3 regions of the Amycolatopsis sp. cmx-4-54 genome follow, and region 3 is predicted to be linked to each of the others. Evidence: riboswitches for the same ligand, from Rfam matches in the RefSeq annotation. Region 3 holds a riboswitch; each other region holds the start of a gene.
What was found. A riboswitch is a leader RNA that binds a small molecule or an ion and turns the genes downstream of it on or off. The one in region 3 is predicted to bind S-adenosylmethionine.
Positions count from the first base shown of each region.

Region 1: another riboswitch for S-adenosylmethionine. It lies ahead of ACLJQ7_RS30135 (aminotransferase class V-fold PLP-dependent enzyme); the one in region 3 lies ahead of ACLJQ7_RS13165 (methionine ABC transporter ATP-binding protein).
Region 2: another riboswitch for S-adenosylmethionine. It lies ahead of thrC (threonine synthase); the one in region 3 lies ahead of ACLJQ7_RS13165 (methionine ABC transporter ATP-binding protein).

Region 1 covers NZ_JAEBEJ010000010.1:194,512-197,777, forward strand. Annotated here, with positions in the region: gene ACLJQ7_RS30130 (hypothetical protein) at 1-593, opposite strand, end outside; gene ACLJQ7_RS30135 (aminotransferase class V-fold PLP-dependent enzyme) at 613-1,968, opposite strand; SAM riboswitch class IV at 2,001-2,115, opposite strand; gene ACLJQ7_RS30140 (M23 family metallopeptidase) at 2,244-2,936, opposite strand; gene ACLJQ7_RS30145 (potassium/proton antiporter) at 3,068-3,266, opposite strand, start outside.
Region 2 covers NZ_JAEBEJ010000004.1:509,165-512,430, forward strand. Annotated here, with positions in the region: gene rpsT (30S ribosomal protein S20) at 1-101, shown strand, start outside; gene holA (DNA polymerase III subunit delta) at 153-1,136, opposite strand; SAM riboswitch class I at 1,272-1,404, shown strand; gene thrC (threonine synthase) at 1,418-2,683, shown strand; gene ACLJQ7_RS16270 (ComEC/Rec2 family competence protein) at 2,701-3,266, opposite strand, start outside.
Region 3 covers NZ_JAEBEJ010000003.1:600,619-603,884, reverse strand. Annotated here, with positions in the region: gene ACLJQ7_RS13170 (4-(cytidine 5'-diphospho)-2-C-methyl-D-erythritol kinase) at 1-856, opposite strand, end outside; gene ACLJQ7_RS13165 (methionine ABC transporter ATP-binding protein) at 978-1,988, opposite strand; SAM riboswitch class I at 2,201-2,291, opposite strand; gene rsmA (16S rRNA (adenine(1518)-N(6)/adenine(1519)-N(6))-dimethyltransferase RsmA) at 2,537-3,266, opposite strand, start outside.

The DNA.
Region 1 (3,266 bases), on a different contig from region 3:
GCGAACGCCCCGGCGAGCACGACCAGCGACGACAGCACCAGCGCGAGCTGCCCTTGAGCGAGCACGACCGCGCAGAGCACGAACGCGGCGGCCACGACCAGCACCAGCACGCTGCGCTCCAGCCAGGCGAGCCCGGCCAGGCCCAGCGTCAGCAGGATCGCGCTCCGGGTGTCGCCGTCGAGATCGAATTCCCAGTAGCCGACCAGATCCGCCAGCACGATGGCGACCAGACCGCCGAGCGCGATCGCGGCGACCTTCCACCAGCGCATGGCCTTCGTCCGGATGGCGTAGAACAGCACCGTGCCGAGGTAGACCGCGAGAACGGCGAACAGCCAGCCGTCCGTCCGTCCGGCGGCGACGTCGAACGACATGTCCAGCGCGGCCGCGGTCTCACGGCTCATCTCGACGCCGTACAAGCCCACGTACCGGCCATCACCGACCCCATACAGATTCTGGGTCAGGAACTGCTGCCCACCGGCCGGCGCGTAGGCGAACCAGCCCCCGGACCACATCCCGCCGAAAGCCACCACAAGCAGCTGGGCGAATCCCAGCGACGCCAGCGGAAACCAGTAACGCGGTCGCTCGTTCCCCATGCGGGGTGAGGGTAGTGGATCAGGCGCAGAACGGGGGAAGCTCCCGCGGATCGTTCTCCGGCACCCAGCGGCCTTCCGGCTTCTCGTACTGCCAGCGCGCGCCGCGGGCGACGATCTGGCGCAGCGCCAGGACGATCCGGTCCACGTGCTCGGTGGTGCTCCCGAGGCCGAGGCTGACCCGCACGGCCTGCTGCCCCGTCGAGCCGGCCACGGCGATCAGCCGCTTCGTCGCCACGTGCGCGCAGAACGCGCCGTCTCGCACGCCGATGCCGTATTCCGCGGACAGCACCGCGGCGAGCCAGCCAGGGTCGAAGCCGTCGACGACGAAACTGAGCGTGCCGACCCGGTCGACCGGCGCGTCGAACAGCCGCAGTTCGGCGAAGCCGGGGATGGCGGCGAGGCCGCGGCGCAGGCGCGCCAGCAGTTCCTCCTCGTGGGCGACGATCCCATCCCAATTCGCGGCCAGGGTCTCGCAGGCGACCCCGAGCGCGTAGACGCCGACGGTGTTGGGGGAACCGGCTTCGTGCCGCTCGGGACCGGAATTCCAGACCACGCCGAGGTTTTCGGAGTCACGGTTGACGAGTTTCGTCGCGCCGCCACCGGCGAGGTACGGCTGAGCCGCGCGCAGCCAGTCGGCGCGGCCGATCAGCGCGCCGGCACCGAAAGGCGCGTACAGCTTGTGCCCCGACAGCGCGACGTAATCGACGCCCAGTTCGCGTATCGAGATCTTCCGGTGCGGCGCGAGCTGCGCCGCGTCGAGCGCGATCCGGGCGCCGTGCCGCCGCGCGACGGCCACGATCTCCTTGACCGGCAACAGTTCCCCGGTCACGTTGGACGCGCCGGTGAGCACCACGAGACGCGGGCCCTGCGGGCAGTCCGCGAGCGCTTCGTCCACAGCGGACACCGCGGCGAGGCGGGTCCGAGGGGTTTCGATCCGGCGGACGTTCGGCCCCTTCCACGGCAGCAGCGCGGCATGGTGCTCGGTGTCGAACACGACGACCGAGGTGTGCTTCGGCAGGCTGCGCGCGAGAAGGTTGAAGGAATCGGTGGTGTTGCGGGTGAACACGACGGTGTCGGTCGACCGAGCGTCGACGAACTCGCGCAGGATTCCGCGCGTGCGCTCGTAAAGCTTGGTCGAGACCTGCGAGGCGAACCCGGCGCCGCGGTGCACGCTGGCGTACCAGGGCAGGAATTCGTCGACCGCGGAACGCACCTTGTCCAGACAGGGGGCGCTCGCCGCGTGATCGAGGTTGGCGTAGCCGATGTCGCCGCCGGTGACCAGCGGAACCCGCAGATCGGCGCAAGCGACCGCCGGGATTTCGCGGGTGGCAACGGTTTCAGCGGGAACACTGGTGCGTTCGAGAGCGAGAGTCATCGTCGTCCTCCGGGTCAGGGGACCCGACGAGGATCCCGCGCTTGCCCGTCGCACCACGCGACGAGCCAGGTCCTCACCCGGGGCACCCCACCGCGGTAGGAGGGTTGCCGGTCAGCTAGCCGGGGCTTGACGCTGACACTCGTGACCTACGGACGAAGTTAGCGGATGGGCGGGCGATCGAGCCAGCCCTCGTCCGCATCTTGAGACGCCGCTCACGTGCTCCGCAAGCGGGAAGAACCGCTGCCCGGCGCCGCGCCGCGCCGGGCAACGGCAGGTCAGACCCGGAATCGGCCGGGCAGCGGGACGGTCGCGCGGGAGGAGACCTCGGTCGCGGTGCCGGAGTACTGATCGGTGCCCGCGGTGAACTGCCAGCCGCCGAAGGTCTTGCCGTCGACGGCCTCGCCATAGGCCTCGGCGACCTTGGTCGACACCTCGTCGTAGGACATACCGTTCCAATTGCCCGCGCCGACCCCGAAATCGCGCGAGTCGCCGCCCTGCGCGGCGGCCGTGGGCAGGGTCCACAGGGTGAAGTGCACGTGGGCGCCGGTGCTGCTGCCACCACAGGGCAGCGCGTTGCCGGTCCGGCCGAGGGCGTCGCCCGGGGCGACCTTCTGGCCGTCGGTGACCGAGATGCCTTCCAGGTGGTAGTACCCGGTCCGCCAGCCGCCGTCGTGGTCGACGGTCACCCAGCCACCACCGGAGCAGTGCTGGATCCGCACCGTTCCGGCCAGCGGGGCGCGAACGGTCTTGTCCCCGGGGCTGAAGTCGATGGCGTTCTTCACTCCGGACGTGCCGTTGTCCGAGTGGATCCCCGCCGAGTAGACCGACTGGCCCGTGCCGAAGGGCAGCCCGAACGCGGGGAAAGCACCGGCCGAGTGCGCAGCAGTCGCCGTCGGAGCGGCGAGAACCACTCCGACGAGTGCCACAGCGGCCCCCAGACCGGCGAACCGCACAGGAAGTTTCGTCACCTTGCGTACTCCTTACCCCGCGACACTCACCCATTCGATGGAGTCGATTGCGGGGAAAGTAATCCAAAAGGAGTACGGAAGGGAAGAATTTTCTGAGATCAACCGACGAACAGCTGGTGCCGGTTCGTGACCTACTGGCCGGATTCGCCCTTCCACCTGGCGAGACGGCCGGCGCGGTCGACGGCCCGCAGGCGTCGTTCGGCCGCGTCACGGGCTTCAGCGGTGGTCACGACGAGTAACTGGTCGCGTTCCTGGAGCCTGGTGTTCTTGTTCGGTGTGAAGCCGGAGCCGTCGCGGACGAGGAGGCTGATCGTCGCCCCCGCGGGCAGC
Region 2 (3,266 bases), on a different contig from region 3:
CGGCCAAGAAGCTGGACAAGGCCGTGACCAAGGGCGTTCTCCACGCCAACCAGGCCGCCAACAAGAAGTCCGCGCTGGCGAAGCGCGCGAACTCTCTCTGATCGGCTTTCGAAGGGCCCCGGCGACTCGCGTCGCCGGGGCCCTTCGCCGTTTCAGCGGCTTGTGCCGTGGGCGTCGACGACCTCCAGGACGGCGCGCTCCAGCGCGTACTCCGGGTTGGCCGCGACCCCTTTGACCTCGGCGTTGAGCCGGGCGACCACCCGCATCGCGGTGGCGAGCCCATCCTGGCCCCAGCCGCGGGCCTGCCCCTGGGCCTTGCGCACCTTCCACGGCGGCATCCCCAGCTCACCCGCCATCTGGTTCGGGTTCCCGCGACCGGCACCGGACACCCGCGCGATCGTCCGGACGGCGTCGGCGAGGGCGTCCGCGACCAGCACGTGCGGTACGCCCAGCTGCATCGCCCAGCGCAACGACTCCAGCGCGGCCGCCTTGTCACCGGCGACGGCCTTCTCCGCGACGGCGAACCCGTTCACGTCCGCGCGGCCTCGGTGGTAGCGCCGGACCGCCTGTTCGTCGACCGTTCCGCCGGCGTCCGCGACCAGCTGGGTCGCGGCCGACGACAGTTCACGCAGATCCGAGCCGACCGCGTCGATCAGCGCGAGCACGGCCGCACCGTCGATCTTTCCGCCGACGCGGCGGACCTCGTTGCGGACGAAGGATTCCCGCTCAGCGGCCTTGGTCAGTTTCGGGCATTCGACAACCTCCGCACCGGCCTTCTTCAAGGCGGTCGGGAGCGCCTTCGCGGCCTTGCTCCGGCCACCCCCGCTGTGCACGACGACGAGCACGATGCCGTCGGCGGGCGCCTTGACGTAGGCCATCACCCCGTCCGCCAGCTCCTGCGAGATGTCGTGCGCGGATTCGAGGACGATCACCCTGCCCTCGGCGAACAGCGAGGGGCTGACCATCTCCGCGAGCGCCGGGACTGTGAGGTCCGACACCCGGATCCGGGTGAGATCCGCCGTCGGATCGGCCGCCTTGGCCGCGTCCGAGGCGCGGCGGACCGCTCGTTCGATCAGCAGCTCTTCCTCACCGAGAACCAGGACCAGCGGCGATGGGGCGGAAGCTTGCGTCGTCACGGTGACGATCCTGCCACTCCTCCTCTCGTGTGCTTTGTCCGGTGATGTGTAGCGGGCACGGTGGCCCCACCGGAGCCTCATGTCGTACGGTGTTGGCGAGGCGACGCGATCACACGCGTGCCGACAATCGAATACCGCTCATCCAGAGGGGCAGAGGGAACGGCCCGATGAAGCCCCGGCAACCGGCGTCAGCCTGTCATTCCGCGATCGCGGGATAGCTGACGAACACGGTGCCAATTCCGGCCCGCCATGGCGGGGCAGATGAGGAAAGGAACCTCGCGATGACCGCAACCCTCGGCACGACCTCCACCACCAAGACCCCGGATCTCGGACCGGCCGTCGAACTGGTGTCGAAGGAAGAGGGACACCGGCAGCCGCTCGCTCCCGAATTCGTTTCCGCCGAGGATTTCTCGCCGCTCGAAGTCGCCTACGACTTCGGCCGCGTGCGCCGCGAGGACATCGAAGCCGGACCGAAGAACATCTGGCGCTACAAGAAACTCCTTCCCGTTCCTTCGAACGTCGAAGAGATCCCCAACACCGAACCCGGCGCCACCCGGCTCATCCAGGCCGACAGGCTCGCGAAAGCCTTGGGCGTCAAGAAGGTCTGGGTCAAGGACGACACCGGCAACCCCACGCACTCGTTCAAGGACCGCGTGGTCGCCGTCGCTTTGGCCGCCGCACGCGAGTTCGGGTTCGACGTACTCGCCTGTCCCTCGACCGGCAACCTGGCCAACGCCGTCGCCGCCGCGGCGGCCCGGGCCGGCTGGCGGTCGGTCGTGCTGATCCCGAAGACCCTGGAACGCGCCAAGATCCTCACCACCGCCGTGTACGACGGTGACCTGATCGCGGTCGACGGCAACTACGACGACGTGAACCGGCTCGCCACCCAGCTCGCCGCCGAGCAGGAGAGCTGGGCGTTCGTCAACGTGAACGTCCGGCCCTATTACTCCGAAGGCTCCAAGACACTGGCCTTCGAGGTCGCCGAGCAGCTCGGCTGGCGGCTTCCCTCCCAGATCGTGGTGCCGATCGCCTCCGGTTCCCAGCTCACCAAGGTGGACAAGGGTTTCCGCGAGTTCGGACAACTCGGCCTTGTCGACGAGACGCCGTACAAAGTGTTCGGCGCACAGGCCACCGGCTGCTCCCCCGTCTCGGCGGCCTTCCGCGCGGGACACGACGTCGTCCAGCCGGTCAAGCCGGACACGATCGCCCGGTCGCTGGCCATCGGGAACCCGGCCGACGGCCCGTACGTCCTCGACGTGGTCAACCGCACCGGTGGCGCGATCGAGGACGTCACCGACGAAGAGGTCGTCGAGGGCATCCGGCTGCTCGCCCGCACCGAGGGCGTCTTCACCGAGACCGCCGGTGGCGTCACCGTCGCGACGGCCAAGAAGCTCATCGAGACCGGCAAGCTCAACCCGGACGAGGAGATCGTCCTGCTGATCACCGGCGACGGCCTCAAGACCCTCGACGCCGTCGAGGACAAGATCGGCCCCAAGGCCACCGTCAGCGCCTCGGCCGACGCGGTCCGCGAAGCTCTCGGCATCTGAGTTCCCGGCGGCCCGCCTCAAGAACGAGGCGGGCCGCGGGGCTCACCCCGGCGTACCAGGGCGAGACCTCGCGCGTCGGCGAGGACAGCCGTGTCGCCGTCCGTGTCCGTCCTGGCGACCGACGCGCCGACGGCCACCAGATTGTCCAAAGTGGACTTGTTCGGATGTCCGTAGGTATTACCGGCGCCGACACTCACCAACGCCGCCCGCGGCGAGACGGCGTTGAGGAAGTCCGGTGCCGTGTAACGGCTTCCGTGGTGCGGAACCTTCAGGATCTCGGCACGCAGCTCGGCGCCCTCGGCCATGAGGTCCGCCTGTGCGGCGAGCTCGATGTCACCCGTCAGCAGCACCCGGCCCGCCGGGGTCCCGGCGCGCAGGACGACCGAACCGTTGTTGATCACCGTGCCGTCCTGTTCGCGGATCGATCGACTGGTGATGTACCGCGGCCCCAGTACGTCCAGTGACAGCCCCGGCCAGTCCAGCCGTTGCCCGATCTCCAGCTCCAGCAAGGGAATCCCGCGGCGCGCGGTCTCGTCCGCGACCTGCTGCCACGCCCAGCCGGGGGCCCGGCCGGGGCCGACGG
Region 3 (3,266 bases):
CGGACAACTCCGCGGCGACCTCGACGGCCGACTGGGCATCCGCGCACAGGAAGGCACAGGTCGGCCCGGATCCGGACACGGTGCCGGCGAGCGCACCCGCGTTGACTCCCGCCCGCAACGTGCGGCGCAGTCCCGGACGCAACGAGACAGCGGCCGCCTGCAGGTCATTGCCGAGAAGCAGCGCCAGTTGCCGCGGGTCGCCGGATGCCAGCGCCTCCACCACCGGAGTGTGCGAACCGATCCGCGGCGGACTGCCCTCTTCACGCAACTTGTCCAGCTCGCCGAACACCCGCGGAGTCGAAAGCCCACGCTGGTCGAAGGCCAGGACCCAGTGGAAGGTGTGCCTCGACAAGACCGGCACCAACTGCTCGCCTCGGCCGGTGCCCAGCGCTGTCCCGCCGTAGAGCGCGAAAGGAACATCACTACCGAGCTTCGCGGCGATACCCGCCAGTTCGTCCCGGGAGATGTCGAGCTTCCAAAGCGACGCGAGCCCCACCAGGGTCGCGGCAGCGTCGGCACTGCCACCGGCCATCCCGCCCGCGACCGGGATGCCTTTGCGCAACACGACTCTGACCTTCGACTCGCCATCCGCCTTGCCGACGTGGGCCGCCAACGCCTGCGCTGCCTTCCAGGCCAGGTTGTTGGCTCCTGTCGGTACGGAACCTTCACCTTCACCGTAGACCTCGACGCCGGGGTCTTCGGTGACCGCGACGGTCACCTCGTCGGTCAGGGAAAGCGCCTGGAACACGGTCACCAGCTCGTGGTAGCCGTCCGGGCGTACATCTCCGACCGACAGGTGCAGGTTGACCTTGGCGGGAACCCTGACGGTCACTGGGGGCGGTACGACGGCGAGCACGCGTCAAGCCTACGTGGCCGCTCCACTTGCCTTGTCACCAGGAGAAAAGAGAACTTGCGGGTCGGACGCGAACGGGCCGCCCCGGACGCGATTCGTCCTGGGCGGCCCGTTCGCGGAGGAATCAGGCGGCGACACCCTGCGGGCCGCGGACCGGGTGGGTCACGTGACCACCACGTTCGGCGATCCAGGCGAGCGCGGCGTCCGCGCGCTCACCGCGCACCCCGAGGCGGAACCGGCCGACCGGCGTGTCACCGATCCGGGTCAGGCCGCCCCCGATGGTGGCGAGCTCGACGTCGAAGCGGCCGGCGGCTTCTGGCAGCAGCGCACCGACCGAGGCGAAGCCGACGAGCACGACGTCCACCGCGCGGTCGTACTTCGAGGCCTGTGCGCGCCCGGTTTCGATGACGGGAAGCAGCGCCTGCGCGGTCCGGCTGTTCGGGTCGGAGACCAGGTCGAGCACGGTTCCGCGTTCGATGATCGCGCCGGCCTCCAGCACCGCGACGTCGTCGCAGACACGGCGGACCACTCCTGCGTCAGGTGTGGTGAGCAGGACGGTGACGCCGAGCTCGGCGCGCGCACGGTCGAGCACGGTCAGGACCGCGCCGGACTCCTCGGGCTGCACGCCCGCGGTCGGGTCGTCGGCCAGGAGCACGGACGGCCCGGCGGCCAGCGCCTTGGCGATGGCCACTCGGCGCAACTGCCCCTCGGACAGGTCGCCCGGTCGCTGCCCCGCTCGGGGGGTGAGCCCGACCAGGTCGAGCAGGTTGCCGACCCGGTTGCGGCGCTGCGGCCCGTCGAGGCCGAGTTGTTCGAGCGGCGAAGCGATGTTGCCGGCGATGGTGCGTTCGGCGAGCAATTCCGGCTTGGTGCTCACTACGCCGACCTGGCGCCGGATTTCGCGGAGACGGCGTCCGTCGAGGGTTCCGGTGTTGAGCCCGTCGAGGCGGACGACACCGCGGTCGGGGCGCTCCTGAAGACCGATGCACCGAGCGAGGGTCGACTTGCCGGAGCCCGCCGGGCCGACGACTCCGAACAGCGAGCCTGCTTGGATGTCCACGCTCACATCGCGCAGTGCGACGACGGGATTTCCGTTGAGGGGAAAGGATTTGGACAGGTTTTCGACAGTGATCACGAAAGGCTCCATGCACATGGGGCGCTGCTTCTTTCGAGCGCGCCGACCGTCACCGAGTAACCGTCCGGGAAACGGACGGATTCAGAGATAAGGGAATGGACTCAGGCAGTAACGGTGGAGCGTCGACACGCACTTACCGTGCGGCGACCTTCATCGACGACACGTCGCCTGGTCAGCAGGAGCGGGTGGGTGACCCTGTTCATTAGGCACAGCCTCCATCGGTCCTGGCGGTAGCACCTGCCCTGTGGAGGGTGGTTGCTGCGACTTCGGCGAGCCAGGTCTCTCAGTCGCTCGGGATGGCTTACTGAGTAAAACCGATCCCACTGGATGAAAGCAAGCGCGTAGGCGCAGATCACACGTCTGGTCGCGTCCAGCATACAGGATGGGCTGCCCATATTCTGAGACCACTAGGGAGTGTCCAGCTCGCGGCGGACGCGCTGCCTGCCAAGACGGGGCCCGCCGGCAAGAATCGAGAAGAGGGAGCGCGCACTCATGCGGCCATGGCCGGCCGCCGTTCGCGCGGCTCCGGTCACCCCCGCGAAAGATGGTCAGCCTGCGGCCGCGGCGATCCGGGCGAACTGATGAACGTCCAGCTGCTCCCCGCGGGTCTTGGGGTCGATACCGGCCTTTTCGAGCAATTCCCCCGCGCGTTCGGCGGAGCCGGCCCACGACGCCAACGCGGCACGCAAGGTCTTCCGTCGCTGAGAGAAGGCAGCGTCCACGACCGCGAACAGCCGCTCCCGATCCACGGACGACACCACGTCGCCCCGTTCGAACGCGACCAAGGCGGAATCGACGTTCGGAACGGGCCAGAACACCGCCCGAGGCACCGCGGCGACCTTGCGCGTCTTCCCGTACCAGGCGAGCTTGACACTGGGCACGCCGTAGGTGCGGCTTCCCGGGCCCGCCGCCATCCTGTCCGCGACCTCGGTCTGGACCATTACAAGGCCGCTGGTAAGCGACGGCAACTCGGCGAGCAGATGGAGCACGACGGGAACGGCGACGTTGTACGGCAGGTTCGCGACCAGCGCCGTCGGCTGCGCAGGCAGGTCGTCCGCGGTGATCCGCAACGCGTCCGCGCCGACGACCGTCAGCCTTTCACCCCCGCCGCGCTCGGCCACGGTGCTCGGCAGCCGCCCAGCCAGCACCGGATCGATTTCGACCGCGACGACCTCGGCACCGGTCGCGAGCAGTCCGAGGGTCAGCGAGCCGAGGCCCGGCCCTACCTCCAGGACGACGTCCCCTTCGCCGATCCCCGAAAGGTCGACGATGCGGCGC